One region of the Virgibacillus ihumii genome, then DNA from elsewhere that is predicted to be linked to it. Evidence: a T-box and tRNA genes for the amino acid it is inferred to sense, from the RefSeq annotation. Region 1 holds a T-box; the other holds one or more tRNA genes.
The links. The T-box of region 1 lies ahead of ileS (isoleucine--tRNA ligase). A T-box ahead of a tRNA ligase gene usually reads a tRNA of that ligase, here a tRNA-Ile.

Region 1 (8,919 bases):
TTTTACAACGAGAAATGGGGGGTACAGCAGCGGCCCATTCGAATCATTTAACCTTGGACTTCATGTTCCTGATAAGTATGATGATGTGTTGGCTAACCGAACGAAGCTGGCTGAAACATTATCCATTCCTCTTGAAAAATGGATCTCGGGTGAGCAGATACATGAAACCGGAATTTATTTTGCCGGAGAAAGCGATGCCGGAAAAGGAGCCGCTTCGTATGATACCTCGCTGAAGGGAATCGATGGGTTAATCACAAGGGAAGCCGGGATACTATGTACCGCTTTTTATGCTGATTGTGTTCCTTTGTTCTTTTTCGACCCGGTGACGGAATACATCGGAATTGCACACGCTGGTTGGAAAGGAACCGTTAATAGGATTGCCGGACAAATGATCCGGAGATACTTAGATGTAGGAGCGAATCTGAAAGATATCCTCGTTGTTATAGGGCCAAGTATTTCAAAAGCACAATATGAGGTCGATGAAAAGGTCATTCAACATATAGATGAAAGCAATCAGGAAAAAGTTGTTGAGAAAAACGGAAATAACCGATTTTTACTCGATTTAAAACAATTAAATGCTGAAATTCTTTTACAACAAGGAATTTTACGTCATAATATAGATATAACAAATTATTGCACATTTACTGATGAACACTTATTTTTTTCGCATCGCCGTGATCGGGGAAAAACAGGAAGAATGCTAGGATACATAGGTTATAAAATGTAAAGTGGAAGGAGTACTTGAACAAATGGATGTAGCAGCAAACTTGGATAGGGTTCGCAGTAATATTGTACAGGCATGTCAAAAAAATGGTCGAAATCCCGACGAAATCACCATAATCGGCGTAACGAAATATGTTACAATAGAACGAACAAAAGAAACAATCAATGCAGGAATTAAAAATCTTGGCGAAAATCGGTTGGATGGATTTCTGGAAAAATACAACGCCATTACGGATAAGGCAGCATGGCATTTTATTGGAACACTTCAATCCAGAAAAGTAAAAGAAGTTATTGATAAGGTGGATGCCATTCATTCACTGGACAGGCTTTCACTGGCCAAGGAGATTAACAAACGGGCAGAACAACCTGTTGATTGTTTTATTCAGGTAAATGTAAGCGGAGAAGAAACGAAGCATGGTCTTCATCCTGATAAGGTGCTTGCTTTTATCAAAGATGTTGAGCGATTTGAAAACGTTCGGATTACCGGCTTAATGACGATGGCACCGCACGTGGAAGATGAAGATCAGCTGCGAAGTATTTTCAGAGAACTTGCATCACTAAGAAGTATGGTCAAGGGTGAAAATCTGTTACATGCTCCATGCGAACATTTATCGATGGGAATGAGCAATGATTATCAGATTGCTGTCGAAGAAGGAGCTACACATATCCGGATAGGTTCGAAATTGGTCGGATCCTAAAACGAGCGGGGTGAAACAATGAGTATTAAAAATAAACTGAAAACATTTTTCACGATGGACGATGAATATGAATATGTTGATGAATCTGAAGAAATTTCTGTGAACGAGCAAGCCGGCAATCAAAAAAAGCAAAACGTCGTCAATTTGACGAGCATGCAGCACCCAACATCAAAGGTAGTACTTTGTGAGCCGAGAAATTACAGTGAAGCCCAGGAGATTGCTGATAATGTGGTCAACAGACGGGCTGTTGTCATTAATATGCAGCGGGTTGATCACCATCAGGCAAAACGTATTGTTGATTTTTTAAGTGGTACGGTTTATGCAGTCAATGGTGACATTCAAAAACTTGGTGCACAGACATTTTTATGCTCCCCGGATAATGTGGATGTGTCCGGAAGCATAACTGACATGTATGACGAAGAAGATGAATTTGAAAAAGGATGGTAGGATTTAATGAGTTCAATCTATAGTGTATTACAACTTGCACTGATGCTTTACAGTTATGCTTTAATTATTTATATTTTTATGTCTTGGTTCCCCGGTGCTCGGGAGTCGTCAATTGGTGAGTTCTTTGCTAAAATTTCCGAGCCTTATTTGGAACCATTTCGTAAAATTATTCCGCCAATCGGTATGATTGATATTTCTCCGATCGTCGCAATTCTTGTTCTCTACTTTGCACGAGCATTTGGGTTGCCGGTACTGTTTAATATGCTGGGCAGCTGGTTTTAATAAATGGAGATTTACCAGCATTTCAGGGAGGAAGAACAGCCATTTATTGATAAGGTGTTGTCCTGGATTGAACAGGTAGAACGCTCTTATCAGGTGAAATTGACGGATTTCCTTGATCCTAGAGAGCAGCAGATTGTTGAAATGCTAATCGGCACAACTGGTGGAGACATTAAAATGTACAAGCAGGGCGGAAATGAATCAGCTGAAAGAAAACGTGTTATTCTTGCGCCAATGTACGAAATTATTGATGATGAATCCTTTCAGCTTTCACTGCTCCAGGCTTCTTATCATCAAAAATTTGTCAGTGTAACACATCGGGATGTAATGGGGGCATTTTTATCCCAGGGAATTAAACGCCAGAAGCTTGGTGAAATTATAGTTGGAGAAGGCATTATTCAGATAGTCGCTGCTGATGAAATTGCTCCTTATATCATCACAAATCTGACGTCCATTAAAAAGACTAAAATCCGACTCGAGGAAAAACCGCTCAGCACATTGATTTCAAAGAATTTAAACTGGAAAATATCCGATAAGACAGTGTCATCACTGAGGCTTGATGCAGTAGTCAAGGTGATTTACAATATATCGAGAAAAGATGCGGTTGAAATGATTGGAAAACAGTTGGTTAAAGTTAATTTTAAAATTGTTGACGATCCGAAGTTCACCCTTGAAGAGGGTGATCTCATATCACTGAGAGGCAAAGGACGAAGCAGACTGGACCACATTAACGGCCGGACGAAAAAAGATAACTGGAAGATTTCCATCGCTGTTTTGCAATAATTCTTCCCTTAAGCAGGATTTTATATCTTTTTGTCGAATAAAAACTTATGACAGTTATTTTTAGTATTTTTAAGGAGGTGGCTTTTGTGCCATTAACACCACTGGATATCCATAATAAAGAATTTACCAGAGGGTTTCGGGGATATGATGAAGATGAAGTCAATGAATTTTTGGATCAGGTGATCAAAGACTACGAAATGACCATTCGTGAAAAAAAGGATTTACAGGAAAAAGTGGAGCAGCTCAATGAAAAACTGGGACATTTTACGAACATTGAAACAACCCTTAATAATTCTATTTTGATTGCACAGGAAACAGCAGAAGAGTTAAAAGGGAATGCAACGAAAGAGTCTAAACTGATTATTAAAGAAGCTGAGAAAAATGCCGATCGGATCATAAATGAAGCGTTGAATAAGTCACGCCGAATTTCCATGGATGTGGAAGAGCTGAAAAAACAGGCAAAAGTTTTCCGTACCCGTCTGAAAATGCTGGTGGAAGCACAGCTTGAACTGGTGGATACGGATGACTGGGAAGAGTTATTTAACGAGAATTTCAGCCAGGAACTTGAGGTGGCTGCGGAAAAAGAGTCTTAAGTCTTGACGATACAGGAATTTTTACATATAATTCATTACAATCATAATTAATAATACGATGATAGGGACAGTAAGGATTTATGTGACTGTTAAGCGAGTCGGGATAAGGTGGAAGCCCGGTACAGCTGTTTATTCTGAAGATCACCCTGGAGTAATCTGTTTTGAATGAAGTAGGAACGGACGGATTGTTCACGTTACGGACTTTGAGTGAATTTAAAATATAATTATTTTGAATTTATAAGGGTGGTACCGCGAGTCTTCTCGTCCCTTTTGGGGATGCTGAGGGCTTTTTTTAATGGTCGCACCCCATTTACAACTAACTTAAAAACATTTCTAATGGATTTAATATAAGGAGGAAATAAACCGTGGAGTATAAAGACACATTATTAATGCCTAAAACAGATTTTCCGATGCGCGGTAATTTGCCGAATAAAGAACCGGTTCGGCAGGAAAAATGGGAAGAAGAAAATATTTATGAAAAAGGACTGGAGCGGACAAAAGGACGCCCTTTGTTTGTACTGCATGATGGACCGCCGTACGCGAATGGAGATTTGCATATCGGTCATGCGCTGAATAAAATTTTGAAGGACTTTATTACACGCTATAAATCAATGGCAGGATACCATGCACCATATGTTCCCGGCTGGGATACCCATGGGCTGCCGATTGAAACGGCATTGACCAAAAAGAAAAAAATTAAACGTAAAGAAATGAGTATCGCTGATTTCCGTGAGAAATGTGCAGAATATGCAATGGGACAGCTTGACAGTCAACGGACACAGTTTAAAAAACTTGGTGTGCGGGGTGAGTGGGATAATCCATATATCACACTGACAAAAGATTATGAGGCAGCACAAATTAAGGTTTTTGGTGAAATGGCGAAACGGGGGTATATTTATAAAGGTCTTAAACCTGTCTATTGGTCACCTTCGTCTGAATCCGCCCTGGCGGAAGCAGAAATTGAGTATCATGATAAACGTTCACCGTCCATTTACGTGGCTTTTGATGTTACGGACGGCAACGGTGTGTTGGATGAAGGAGATAAACTGGTTATCTGGACCACAACGCCATGGACCATTCCTGCCAACCTCGGAATCAGTCTTCACCCTGATTTTGAGTATGTCGTTGTCGCTGTCAATGACGAGAGGTTTGTGGTGGCACATGATTTACTTGAAACAATAGCCGAGGAATTGGAATGGGATAATCCGCAAGTTGTAAAGACGTTTAAAGGGAAAGAAGCAGACCGGGTGATGACAAAACATCCATTTTACGACCGGGATTCACTTGTAATGCTAGGTGAGCATGTTACAACGGATGCAGGTACCGGCTGTGTTCATACTGCACCCGGACATGGGGAGGATGACTTTTATGTCTCCAGATCCTATGGAATTGACGCACTGTCCCCAGTTGATTATAAAGGGGTATTTACCAGTGAAGCACCGGGATTTGAAGGGTTATTTTATGACAAAGCAAATAAACCTATTACGGAAAAGCTGGAGGAAGTTGGAGCATTACTGAAGCTGAGCTTTATTACACACTCCTATCCACATGACTGGCGGACGAAAAAGCCCACTATTTTCCGGGCAACGTCACAGTGGTTTGCATCCATCAAAGATTTCCGTCAAACGATTTTGGAGGAAATTAAACGTATTGACTGGTACCCGGCATGGGGCGAAACACGATTGTATAATATGGTTCGGGACCGTGAAGACTGGTGTATTTCCAGACAGCGTACATGGGGTGTGCCAATTCCTGTTTTTTATGGCGAAGATAATACTCCGATTATTACGAATGAAACGATTGAGCATGTTTCTGCACTTTTCGCGGAATATGGTTCAAATATCTGGTTTGAAAGGGAAGCAAAAGATTTGCTGCCTGAAGGTTTTACATCGGAACATAGCCCTAATGGCAATTTTACAAAAGAAACAGATATCATGGATGTATGGTTTGATTCCGGATCATCACATGAGGCAGTATTAGAAGGACGGGAAGAGCTTCAAAGACCTGCTGATGTTTATTTGGAAGGCAGTGACCAGTATCGCGGCTGGTTTAATTCATCACTATCCACTGCGGTTGCTGTTACTGGTAAAGCACCATATAAAGCAATTATAAGCCATGGATTTACCTTGGATGGCGATGGCCGAAAAATGAGTAAGTCCGTTGGAAATGTAATGGATCCTGCCAAGATTCAAAAACAACTCGGTGCTGATATTTTAAGACTGTGGGTATCATCGGTTGATTATCAGGCGGATGTTCGTATTTCACAGGATATCCTGAAACAGATTTCTGAGGCGTACCGTAAAATCAGAAATACATTCCGCTTTATGCTGGCAAATTTGTCTGACTTTGATCCAAAAACAGATGCTGTTCCCGAAAAGGATATGGAAGAAGTTGACCGCTATATGTTGCATCGGCTGCAGAATTTGCTTGCTTCTGTCAGGGAAAGCTATGATAAATATGAGTATTCACCGATTTACTCACAAATTCATAATTTCTGTGCGGTTGATTTAAGTTCTTTCTATTTGGACTTTGCCAAAGATATTCTTTATATTGAAGCAGAAAATAATCATCGTCGCAGAAGTATCCAGACAGGTTACTATGAAATCCTGACAACGCTTGTCAAACTGCTTACACCAATCATCCCGCATACGGCGGATGAAGTGTGGGAGTATATTCCTGGAGTCGAAGAAGAAAGTGTCCAGCTTACGGATATTCCGGAGCCAAGACAAATTGTAAACTTTGAACATGCTCAGGAAAAATGGGATCATTTCATGAAAATCCGGGATGATGTCCTTAAGGCACTTGAGGATGCACGAAACGAGAAAGTAATTGGCAAATCGCTTGAGGCTGCAATCATAATCGTTCCAAAAGACAATGAAACGAAAGAGGTGCTGAACAGCATTTCAAATATTCATCAATTGTTCATTGTTTCCGGTGCCGAAGTTGCCGAGGAAGCTGCAAGTGCTGAGGAGTACCGGTACGTAAAAGTTGCAGTGGAGAAGCATGCCGGTGAAAAATGTGAACGGTGCTGGGTCGCATCTGAAACTGTCGGTGAAGACAGCGAATATCCAGAACTGTGCACACGCTGTGCATCGATTGTTAAAGAAAATTACACAGCATAAAAGAATAACGCTCCCTCTTGCTGGTATTTTAAAAGCAGGAGGGGCGTTTTTCTGTCATTTGTGGTAAAATGCAAAGGGAAGCAAATGAAATCGGAGGATACTACATGATCTGGTACTACATAATTGCATTAATAATTGTTGGAATTGATCAGTATACAAAATGGATTGTCGTAAAGGAAATGGAATTATACGAACAGATAACGGTTATTGAAGACTTCTTTTACCTTACATCGCACCGGAACAACGGTGCTGCATGGGGCATATTGGAAGGTCACATGACTTTTTTCTATATCGTTACCGTGATTGTTGTGATCGGTATCGTGTACTATATGCAAAAATATGCTAAAGATAATAAGCTGCTGGCAATTTCACTCAGTCTGGTGCTTGGCGGTGCGATTGGAAATTTTATTGATCGTCTGTTCCGGAAAGAAGTAGTCGATTTTCTGGATTTTGTGATTGCCGGCTATGATTATCCTATTTTTAATATTGCGGATTCATCATTGGTAATCGGGGTTATTTTGCTGTTGATTGCTACATTTATCGATGAAAAGAAGAAAGGAAAATCAGAATCATGACCGAACAACAGCATATTGTCACCGGATCAGAAAATAAAATGAGAGTCGATAAACTATTGGCAGAGATTAATACGGATGCATCGCGTTCACAAGTGCAATCCTGGATTGCAGATGGTCTCGTATTTGTAAACGGCCAAAACGTAAAAGGTAACTATAAATGCCGGTTAAACGATCAAGTTACCTGGACAATTCCGGAACCCGTACCATTGCAGCTGACACCGGAAAATATTCCATTGTCCATTGTGTACGAGGACAGCCATCTTCTGGTCGTAAATAAACCTAGAGGAATGGTTGTGCATCCATCGGCAGGACATCAGAGCGGTACGTTGGTTAATGCACTGTTGTATCATTGTGATGATCTGTCCGGCATCAATGGTGTGGAACGGCCCGGAATTGTTCATCGGATTGATAAGGATACAAGCGGTCTGCTTGTTGTCGCCAAAAGTGACCTTGCCCATTCCGGTTTGGCTGAGCAGTTGGCATCAAAAGATGTGGAACGGAAATATGAAGCAGTTGTTCATGGTGTAATTGAACATGAAACCGGCGTGATTGATGCACCAATTGGCAGAGATCCAAATCAACGTCAGCGGATGGGTATTGTTGAAAATGGCAAATCAGCTGTAACACATTTTCGTGTCCTGAAGCGATTTGCTCACTTCACACACATTGAGTGCCAACTGGAAACAGGTCGTACTCATCAAATCCGTGTCCATATGCGCTATATCGATTTTCCATTGGCTGGTGATCCGAAATATGGTCCGCGAAAAACATTGGAAATTGATGGTCAGGCATTGCATGCAAAATCATTGGGATTCACCCATCCAGATACAAACGAATGGATGCATTTTGAAGTGGATGCTCCTGAATATTTTCAACAATTGCTGGGTCAGCTGGAAAAAATGTATTGACAGTACAGCAGTATTTTGTCATAATAAACTAAATGAATAGTGACCTTTAATTATAGTCCTGTGAGGCTAAAAAGGAACGGTTATGGTTGTGTGTACGAGAAGTATATACCAATCCCTTTTTTCCTCATGGAGAAAAGGGATTTTTTAATGGAGGTTTTACATGTGAATAAGAAAACTGTCGTGCTTGATGACGCGGCGATGAACAGGGCTTTGACAAGGATTGCCCATGAAATCGTCGAAAAAAACAAGGGGGGGGAAAACCTGATTCTTGTCGGTATCAAGACAAGAGGGATTCCGCTTGCCAGACGCCTGCAGGAAAAAATCAGCAGAATCGAAGGAATGACCGTTCCAATCGGTGAATTGGATATCACCCTGTACCGGGATGATCTGGAAACCAAAAGTGATGATCCGGAATTAAAAGATACGAACATCGAAGTTGCGCTTGACGGAAAGAAAGTAATCCTGGTTGACGATGTGCTGTATACAGGCAGAACTGTTCGAGCTGCCATGGATGCGGTAATCGATCTGGGAAGACCTTCACGGATCCAGTTGGGTGTACTCGTTGACCGCGGTCACCGGGAATTGCCGATTCGGGCTGACTATGTAGGAAAAAATATCCCTACATCTGAGAAAGAAGTCATTGTTGTCCATCTGCATGAATCTGATGAGCAGGATGAAGTAAGTATATATGATAATAAATATCCGAGCCTTTAAGTGAATCCAGAGAGATTCAAAAGGCTGCCCGGGAAACACGTGTATGAAATGTTACACGTCTATCTCTTTGCAGCCTT
Region 2 (8,919 bases), 520 kb from region 1:
TTTCAAGCGATCCCACGGTTAAATCTTTATGCATACTTATAATAAATAACAATACGAATATAAATAATCCGAATTTTATGAGTGGATTCATGATTTGTTGCCCCTTTTTTGAAACATTTACTTGTGTTTTAACGTACTATTACTGATAGGAAAAAGGAGGTTCACGTACATGGATGTATTCTCATTGGACTGGATTGGCTTTGTGATTACCGGTTTCGGCACACTTTTTTTAATCGGTGAGATGTTGGTTAATATGCGGGGGTTCTTTGGACTTATGGGGATAGCCTTCATCACCGTCTATTTTGCTGCATATCTCGAAACAGGCTCCTTTATCATTATGCTTATTGTTTATTTTATCGGATTATTACTTATTATTATTGATGGGAAGCTGGTTAATGACGGTACCCTGGCAACTTTAGGTCTGGCATGCATGCTGATTGCCGTAGCTGTTACGGCTCCGAACCTTAATGCCGGTCTTTATGCGGTCATCGGTGTTCTGGTTGGCGGAGGCTCTTCATTTTTCTTTTTGAAAGTGTTCAAACGACGGGATATGTGGACAAAAATAACCTTAATGGATAAGCTCACTTCAGAAAAAGGTTATAACAGTTTGAATAATGAGTATGCCGATTTACTGAATCAGGAAGGAGAGACGATGAATAACCTGCGTCCGGTTGGAACCATTCAGGTCAACAACAAATATTACAGCGCTGTCTCCAATGGGCAGTGGATACCCGAGAAAACTAAAATTAAAGTGGTTCAAGTGGATGGGACGCGCATTTTGGTTGAAAAAATTAATACGAAGGAAGCAGAGAAAAATACTCAATGACGTCATGTTTTTGAGTGTTTTTTTCTTTTTCTGCATTAAATGTATGGTGTTCGGGTACTAAATAATTATAGAAGTGTCGAGAAATGTAAATTTAATGTTAAATTTGTATCCTTATCCTTTACAAATAATCAATAATCCATTAATAATGGTGAAGGCATGATTATGAGTATTATTTAAATGAAAGGATGGAGTAACTTTTGGAAATCGATCTGCAGCAGTTAATATTTCAGTTTGTCGGTGGTTTGGGTATTTTCCTATTAGGTATAAAATTTATGGGGGACGGTTTACAGAAGTCAGCTGGTGATCGGTTGCGCAACATTCTCGATAAATTTACCAGTAATCCGTTTCTTGGTGTTTTAACCGGTGCGGTTGTTACAATCTTGATACAGAGCAGTTCGAGTACAACTGTATTAACGGTAGGCTTGGTAAACGCTGGCTTCCTGACACTTAGACAGGCAATTGGTATCATTATGGGTGCGAACATCGGTACAACCGTAACTGCATTTATAATTGGTATTGATTTAGAAACGTATGCATTACCGATTGTAGCTGTTGGGTGTTTCCTGATTTTCTTCTTTAAAAATCAGAAAGTCACAAACGTAGGACAAGCTATTTTCGGGTTTGGGGCACTTTTCTTAGGGTTGAAATTCATGGGTGAAGCAATGGCACCACTGGAAAATCTTGAATCTTTCCATGAATTAACGTTAAACATGAGTGAGAACCCGATTTTGGGAGTTGTGATTGGAACGTTATTTACAGTTGTCGTACAAAGTTCCAGTGCAACCATTGGAATCCTGCAGGGGTTATTTTCAGAGGGGCTTATTGAGTTAAAAGCAGCATTACCGGTATTATTTGGTGATAATATTGGTACAACCATTACTGCTGTACTGGCATCGATTGGTACAAGTGTAGCAGCAAAACGTGCAGCATTGGTTCACGTTACATTTAACCTGATTGGTACAACGATTTTCCTGACGTTATTAGGTTTGTTTACAAATTTCGTAATGTTCCTGCAATCGAGTCTGGATCTAAATCCGGAAATGACGATAGCTTTTGCTCATGGTAGTTTTAATCTAACTAATACAATCATTCAATTTCCATTTATTGCAGGTTTAGCATGGCTGGTTACAAAACTGATTCCTGGAGACGATACAATAGTTGAGTATAAGCCTCAACATCTGGATCCAATCTTTATTCAACAGTCATCAGCGCTGGCGTTGGATCAGGCAAAAGCCGAAGTTATCCGTATGGGTGAATATGCATACAACGGTCTCGAGGAAACAAATAAGTATCTTACAACGAAATCTCAGAAACATTCCGACATGGCTATGCAGATCGAAGGGGCATTAAACAACCTTGATAAGGAAATCACAAAATATCTGGTCAGTATTTCGTCGGAATCCATGTCTGAATTGGAAAGTGCACGACACACGGCATTGATGGACTCTGTACGGGATATTGAACGAATTGGTGACCATTTTGAAAACATTATTGAGTTGATCGATTATAAAATATCAAATAAAGTAAAACTGACTGAACAGGCGCAGGATGATTTAAATAATATGTTTGATTTGACTATTATGACAGTCAAACAATCCATCAAAGCACTTGAATCAGATGATCGGGAAGAAGCGCTTGCAGTTATTCAAAAAGAAGAAGAGATAGATAAAATGGAGCGCACGTACCGCAAGAAGCATATCATTCGCATGAATGAAGGGTTATGTAACGGGTCTGCAGGGATTGTCTTTGTAGATATGATCAGTAATCTTGAGCGAATTGGTGACCACGCAGTTAATATAGCTGAGGATGTACTGGGAGAATAAATAATTTGCAGTGAAAAAGAGGGGTGCTATTGCCTCTCTCTTTTTTTGTTGCGTGTGCGAATTGTGTTCACAATAAGGTGTCTGGGTCCTATCGCACGTGAAACAGGCAATTGAAAGACCCTGAAATTGTGTTTCAAATATTATTGAAAACCAAACATAATCATGCTATAGTATATAGTGTTGTTTAATTAAGCGGATAAGCGTTCGTGAACAAAAAAATGTAAAAGTTATTGACATAATCTGTCGTACATGGTAAATTATATTTCGTTGCTGATAAAAATCCTTTTCGTCACGAACAAAAGCTTATACATATTTTAGATTATTCCACAGTAGCTCAGCGGTAGAGCGATCGGCTGTTAACCGATTAGTCGCAGGTTCGATTCCTGCCTGTGGAGCCATATGGCGGTGTAGCTCAGCTGGCGAGAGCGTACGGTTCATACCCGTGAGGTCGGGGGTTCGATCCCCTCCGCCGCTACCATTTCAATTACATATAAACGGCGGTCGTGGCGAAGCGGTTAACGCACCGGATTGTGGCTCCGGCATACGTGGGTTCGATCCCCACCGGTCGCCCCATAAAATAGACTTGGACCCTTAGCTCAGCTGGTTAGAGCTATCGGCTCATAACCGATCGGTCGCAGGTTCGAATCCTGCAGGGTCCACCATTTTAATTCGGAGGTATACCCAAGTCTGGCTGAAGGGATCGGTCTTGAAAACCGACAGGCGGGTCAAACCGCGCGGGGGTTCGAATCCCTCTACCTCCTCCATACATATTTTAACGCGTTACAATCACATACCGCTCTGTAGCTTAGTCGGTAGAGCAAGCCGCCCGCTTCAACGAATAAGCTTCTAAGAGAAGGCCTGCGAGGAGTGCTGCGTCACTGAAAGAACCTGCAACACGACGAGCCAACCAAGCTCAGGATGTACTTAAATACGAATTAAACTACAATCACATACGGCTCTGTAGCTCAGTCGGTAGAGCAAGGGACTGAAAATCCCTGTGTCGGCGGTTCGATTCCGTCCGGAGCCATCCTTGAAACAAGCTAATCGCTTGTTTTTTTTATGCAATATGTTTCAGTTTTATAAATGTGGGAATATAACGATTATAGGGCTGATCATTACCAGCACTGTTATGAATGCAAATAATTTGCAAGTGCGGAATAGCTCTGATAGGCTTGCTTTAAAAGGTTGAATTTTCAATCCTTTAAAAACATATTTTTGTGGGAGGAATTAATAATGGCAAAATTTGAATTACCAGAACTACCTTATGCATACGATGCTTTAGAACCAACAATCGACAAAGAAACAATGAATATCCACCACACAAAGCATCATAATACTTATGTTACAAAGCTGAACGCCGCAGTAGAAGGAAATGCGGATCTTCAGAATAAATCAGTAGAAGATCTTGTAAGCAGCATTGATTCTGTACCTGAAAATATTCGTACTGCTGTTCGGAACAATGGCGGCGGACATGTTAACCATAGCCTATTCTGGAAAGTGATGTCACCAAATGGCGGCGGCGAGCCAACAGGCGAGCTTGCTGACAAAATTAATGGTAAATTCGGCAGCTTCGACAAGTTCAAAGAAGAATTTGAAACTGCTGCAAAAGGTCGTTTCGGTTCAGGCTGGGCTTGGCTTGTTGTAAACAACGGGGATGTGGAAGTAATCAGCACACCAAATCAGGATTCACCATTGATGGAAGGCAAAACGCCGGTTCTTGGTCTTGATGTTTGGGAGCATGCATATTACCTTAAGTATCAAAACAAGCGTCCTGATTATGTTGCTGCATTCTGGAACGTTGTTAACTGGGATGAAGTTGCAAAAAATTATGATGCTGCAAAATAATAATAATTAACAGTTAGCTGGGTGCGGATAACCAATATCCGCACCTTTTTAATGCACAAATATGTGTGCATATCTAATTGCTATTTGCTCAAACTAATAGCAGTTAAAGGGGAGCAATTGATATGCACAAGAGTATCCAGAATATAGCTGGCAAAGTCGAAATAGACAGGGATTTAATTTTCCTGCTGGTAATTGGCGGACTATACTCATTGGGTATATTTCTGTCCAACACATTTGTTAACATTTATTTATGGAAACAATCCGGTGATTACGTGACAATCGCAATGTACAATTTGGGAATATATCTGCTGCAGCCGATTACGTTTATTTTCGCCGGCAAAATTGCAAAAAAAGTAGACAGGGTGATTGTCCTGAGGTTAGGGGTAACCGTATTATCCCTGTTTTTTTTGAGTGTCCTTATTATAGCGGAGGATGCCTCCGTTTATAATTTTCTGCTTGGAAGTCTGTTAGGTATCGGTTATGGATTTTATTGGCTGGCATTTAACGTACTCACATTTGAAATAACCGAACCGGAGTCAAGAGATTTTTTCAATGGCTTTCTGGGAATACTTCAATCATTCGGTGGCATGATAGGTCCGTTGCTGGCAGGTACCATTATTTTAAAAATGCCTGCTACTATGGGATACACGACGATTTTCACGATTTCATTCGGGCTGTTTATCAGTGCTGTAATCTGCAGTTTTTTTCTGAAACGACGACCTGCAGAAGGGTTATTTCATTTCAAACGGGTACTTGCAGAGAAGGGGAATAATAAAAATTGGGGCAAAATTTTAAATGCCCACGTATTCCAAGGGCTGCGCGAAGGGATATTTTTATTTGTCATTGCGATTTGGGTGTATTTAACTACGAAAAGTGAGTTTGCCCTCGGTATGTTTAATTTATTTTTATCCGGCCTGTCACTTGTATTTTATTTTATTGTTACGAAGTGGATTAAACCATCCATGCGGAAAAAATCAATTTTATTCGGTGCTATCCTGCTGTACGTGTCCATTTTCATTATATTGTTCGACATTTCTTACTATAAGCTTATGATTTATGCAGCAATAATTGGTATTGCCTACCCGATTATTAATGTTCCGTATGTATCCATGACGTATGATGTAATCGGAAAGGCTTGGAAAGCAAAGGATTTTCGAATCGAATATATTGTGGTAAGGGAATTGTTTGTCAACATAGGGCGGGTTGTAGCGATTCTATCCTTCCTGATTGCCATTTATGTGTTTCCCGCTGAAAAAATTATTCCATTTTTGCTGATTATCTTCGGTGCGGGTCATCTTTTTATTTACTTATTTGTAAAGAATATCTCTCTGGGCAGTCCGCATAAAAAAGATTTTATGATAAAAGAGCAATTAACCGATGAAAAAGATCGGTAATCCTCTAGAATTTCCAGTATTTAATGCTATAATAGGAATACTTGGAAGGTTTTATATCTAGGGGGAGACAATGGTGCAACGAAAGACGAAAAAAAAGAAAACACAACTTCCTTTTCGTTTAAATATATTGTTTTTCATTGTCTTTCTGTTGTTCTCTGTTTTGGTTTTGCAGCTTGGAGTTGTGCAAATTTTGAACGGGGAAGAGTTTCAGGAAGAAATTGATAAAACAGTTAAAGAGAACACGGAAATACCGGTGCCGCGGGGAAGAATGTTCGATCGAAATCACAATTTAATCGTTGGTAATAAACCACTCTATTCGATCACATACACTCCTGCTAAAGGAGTTACAGCAGAGGATCGTCTTGAGGTGGCCGAGAAACTGTCACGTTTTATTTCCATGCCGAAAGAAAATGGGGAGTATGACGTTACCGAACGGAATAAAAAAGAATATTGGTATTTGAAACACACAGAGGAAGCAACAAGCCGACTTTCTGATAAAGAACTCGAAAAAATGGATACAAGTGAAGAATACAATACAATTTTGGAACGTATTAAAAAAGATGAAATTGATGATTTTACCGAGAAACAGCTTGAAGTAATGGCGATCAAAAAAGAAATGGATCAGGCAATGACCCTGACACCACACGTTATCAAAAACGAAAATGTAACACCTGAGGAATTTGCCAAAGTATCCGAGCATCTGGATATGCTTGATGGAATAAATGCCACTACCGATTGGGATCGCTTTAAACCATATGGTAAAACGTTCAGCAATTTTATCGGATCCATTACATCCCAGTCGCAAGGTATTCTTGCCGAAAAAGAAGAATATTATCTGTCCCGCGGATACAAGCGAAATGACCGCGTCGGGCAAAGCGGTCTGGAGCAGCAGTATGAAAGTCTGTTGCGGGGCCGGAAAGAAAAAATCCAGTATACAACAAACAAAGATGGAAAAGTAATTGATTCTGAAGTGGTTGTGGAAGGTCAACGGGGCAAAGATCTTGTTCTGACAATTAATATGAAATTGCAGAAGAAAGTGAATAAAATACTGCGAGAAGAACTGAAGGCAGCAATTCAAAAACACCCATATAAGAATCGGTTTATGAATGATGCGCTTGCGGTTGTCATGAACCCGCAGACAGGTGAACTCCTGGCAGTGGCAGGTCAGCATTATAACCGGGAGAAAAATGAATTTGAAAATGCCGGGCTGAAAGCATTGTATGCAGCACATGAGCCAGGTTCTGCAATAAAGGGTGCTACAGTTCTTTCCGGTTATGAATCCGGAGTCATTGATATAGGTACTACGTTTTATGATGCACCAATTAAGATAGCCGGCACTCCGGAGAAAAGTTCGTATCGGAATCTTGGCTTGATAAATGATGTCAATGCCCTCAAACGTTCATCCAACGTATACATGTTTTATATTGCAATGCGGATGGGTGGGGACTTTAATTACGAGCGGAATGAAAGTTTGAGTTTTGATCCAGCTGCATTTCAGGAAATCCGAAATTATTTCAGTCAGTTCGGACTCGGTGTATCAACCGGGGTGGACTTTCCTTACGAATCGATTGGTTATGAAGGTCCGAATCCCAAGGCAGGTAATCTGCTTGACTTTGCGATTGGTCAGTATGATACATATACAACGCTGCAGCTTGCTCAGTATGTATCAACTATTGCCAACGATGGATATCGTGTCCGTCCGCATTTTTTAAAGTCGGTTCGGACTCCAATACCGCACGAGGAAGATTTAGGACCTGTTTATAAAAGTGTCAATACGCAGGTATTAAATAAGATTACCATGGACGATAGATATCTGGAGCGGGTGCAGGAAGGCTTCCGCAGAGTATATCAGGAAGTTGGCGGAACAGCATACTCCCACTTTGCAGGTAAATCATATAATCCAGCCGGTAAAACGGGTACCGCTGAGAGTGATGTTTACAAAGATGGTGAAAAGGTAATGGATGCAGAGAACCACACGCTTGTCGGATATGCACCATTTAACAAGCCTGAGGTGGCTTTTGCTGTTGTCGTTCCTCAAGCAGGTGTTGTGCTTAATCAGCATCCAACCAGTAAGAATATAGGAGAGCGTATTCTTGATTCTTACTTTGAATTGAAGGAAAAGAACCAATCTGAATAACTTTTGAAAAAAGTCTGAAACATGATTATATGTTCAGGCTTTTTTATTGTACCTCTAAATTTATGTTTTCTTTACATGTAATTAATAGGTAATTAATAATGGTCCGTTATGATGGAGTTGCAGGAAAGGAAATCTTTTCCTGACAATTTACCATAACAGGGGGCTTTAAAATTGAAGAAGAGATTTTTGTTCGTAACATTAATCGTTTCTCTCACAGCACTGTTCCTGGCTGCGTGCGGAAATGCGGAAGGAAGCGGAAGCAGTAATAGTAATAATACCTCATCAGAGAATGCAAATGCTTCATCAGAAGATTCTGCAACAGTTAAGGTTGATGGATCATCTACTGTATTTCCAATTATGGAGGCAGTAGCAGAAGAGTATATGATTGAGAATCCGAATGCAAAGGTTAATATTGGAGTTTCCGGTACAGGTGGTGGATTTGAAAAGTTTATTGCTGGTGAAACACATATTTCCAATGCTTCCAGACCTATCGAAAAAGAAGAAAAGGCTGCATTGAAAGAAAGCGGGATTGCGTTTACCGAATTTAAGGTTGCACTTGATGGACTCTCTATTGTAGTTAATCAAGAAAATGACTGGGTGGATAAGCTCACTGTTGAGCAACTGAAAAAAATGTGGTCTGAAAAAGGCGGGGTGAAAACCTGGTCTGACTTAAATAAAGAATGGCCTGATAAAGAAATTAAATTTTTCAGTCCTGGAGCAGATTCAGGAACATTTGATTATTTCAGTGAAGTAGTTCTGGGAGAAGAACAAATCCGGAAAGATGCAACACTGTCAGAGGATGACAATGTTCTTGTACAAGGAGTTACAGGCTCTAAACACGGTATTGGTTATTTCGGGTATGCATATTATGCCGAAAATAAAGACCAATTAAGA

Region 2: it encodes a tRNA-Ile, which carries the amino acid that the T-box ahead of ileS (isoleucine--tRNA ligase) is inferred to sense. The anticodon was not compared.

The regions. Positions count from the first base shown of each region.
Region 1 is NZ_CACVAN010000001.1:505,486-514,404, forward strand. It holds gene pgeF (peptidoglycan editing factor PgeF) at 1-727, shown strand, start outside; gene HUX68_RS02495 (YggS family pyridoxal phosphate-dependent enzyme) at 750-1,421, shown strand; gene HUX68_RS02500 (cell division protein SepF) at 1,440-1,868, shown strand; gene HUX68_RS02505 (YggT family protein) at 1,875-2,150, shown strand; gene HUX68_RS02510 (YlmH family RNA-binding protein) at 2,154-2,930, shown strand; gene HUX68_RS02515 (DivIVA domain-containing protein) at 3,017-3,523, shown strand; T-box leader at 3,573-3,795, shown strand; gene ileS (isoleucine--tRNA ligase) at 3,889-6,645, shown strand; gene lspA (signal peptidase II) at 6,750-7,220, shown strand; gene HUX68_RS02530 (RluA family pseudouridine synthase) at 7,217-8,128, shown strand; gene pyrR (bifunctional pyr operon transcriptional regulator/uracil phosphoribosyltransferase PyrR) at 8,291-8,842, shown strand.
Region 2 is NZ_CACVAN010000001.1:1,029,225-1,038,143, reverse strand. It holds gene HUX68_RS05210 (hypothetical protein) at 1-91, opposite strand, end outside; gene HUX68_RS05205 (NfeD family protein) at 170-826, shown strand; gene HUX68_RS05200 (Na/Pi cotransporter family protein) at 1,024-2,649, shown strand; tRNA gene HUX68_RS05195 (tRNA-Asn) at 2,973-3,047, shown strand; tRNA gene HUX68_RS05190 (tRNA-Met) at 3,051-3,127, shown strand; tRNA gene HUX68_RS05185 (tRNA-His) at 3,147-3,222, shown strand; tRNA gene HUX68_RS05180 (tRNA-Ile) at 3,235-3,311, shown strand; tRNA gene HUX68_RS05175 (tRNA-Ser) at 3,321-3,413, shown strand; tRNA gene HUX68_RS05170 (tRNA-Phe) at 3,604-3,676, shown strand; gene sodA (superoxide dismutase SodA) at 3,883-4,494, shown strand; gene HUX68_RS05160 (MFS transporter) at 4,617-5,888, shown strand; gene HUX68_RS05155 (peptidoglycan D,D-transpeptidase FtsI family protein) at 5,959-8,025, shown strand; gene HUX68_RS05150 (PstS family phosphate ABC transporter substrate-binding protein) at 8,197-8,919, shown strand, end outside.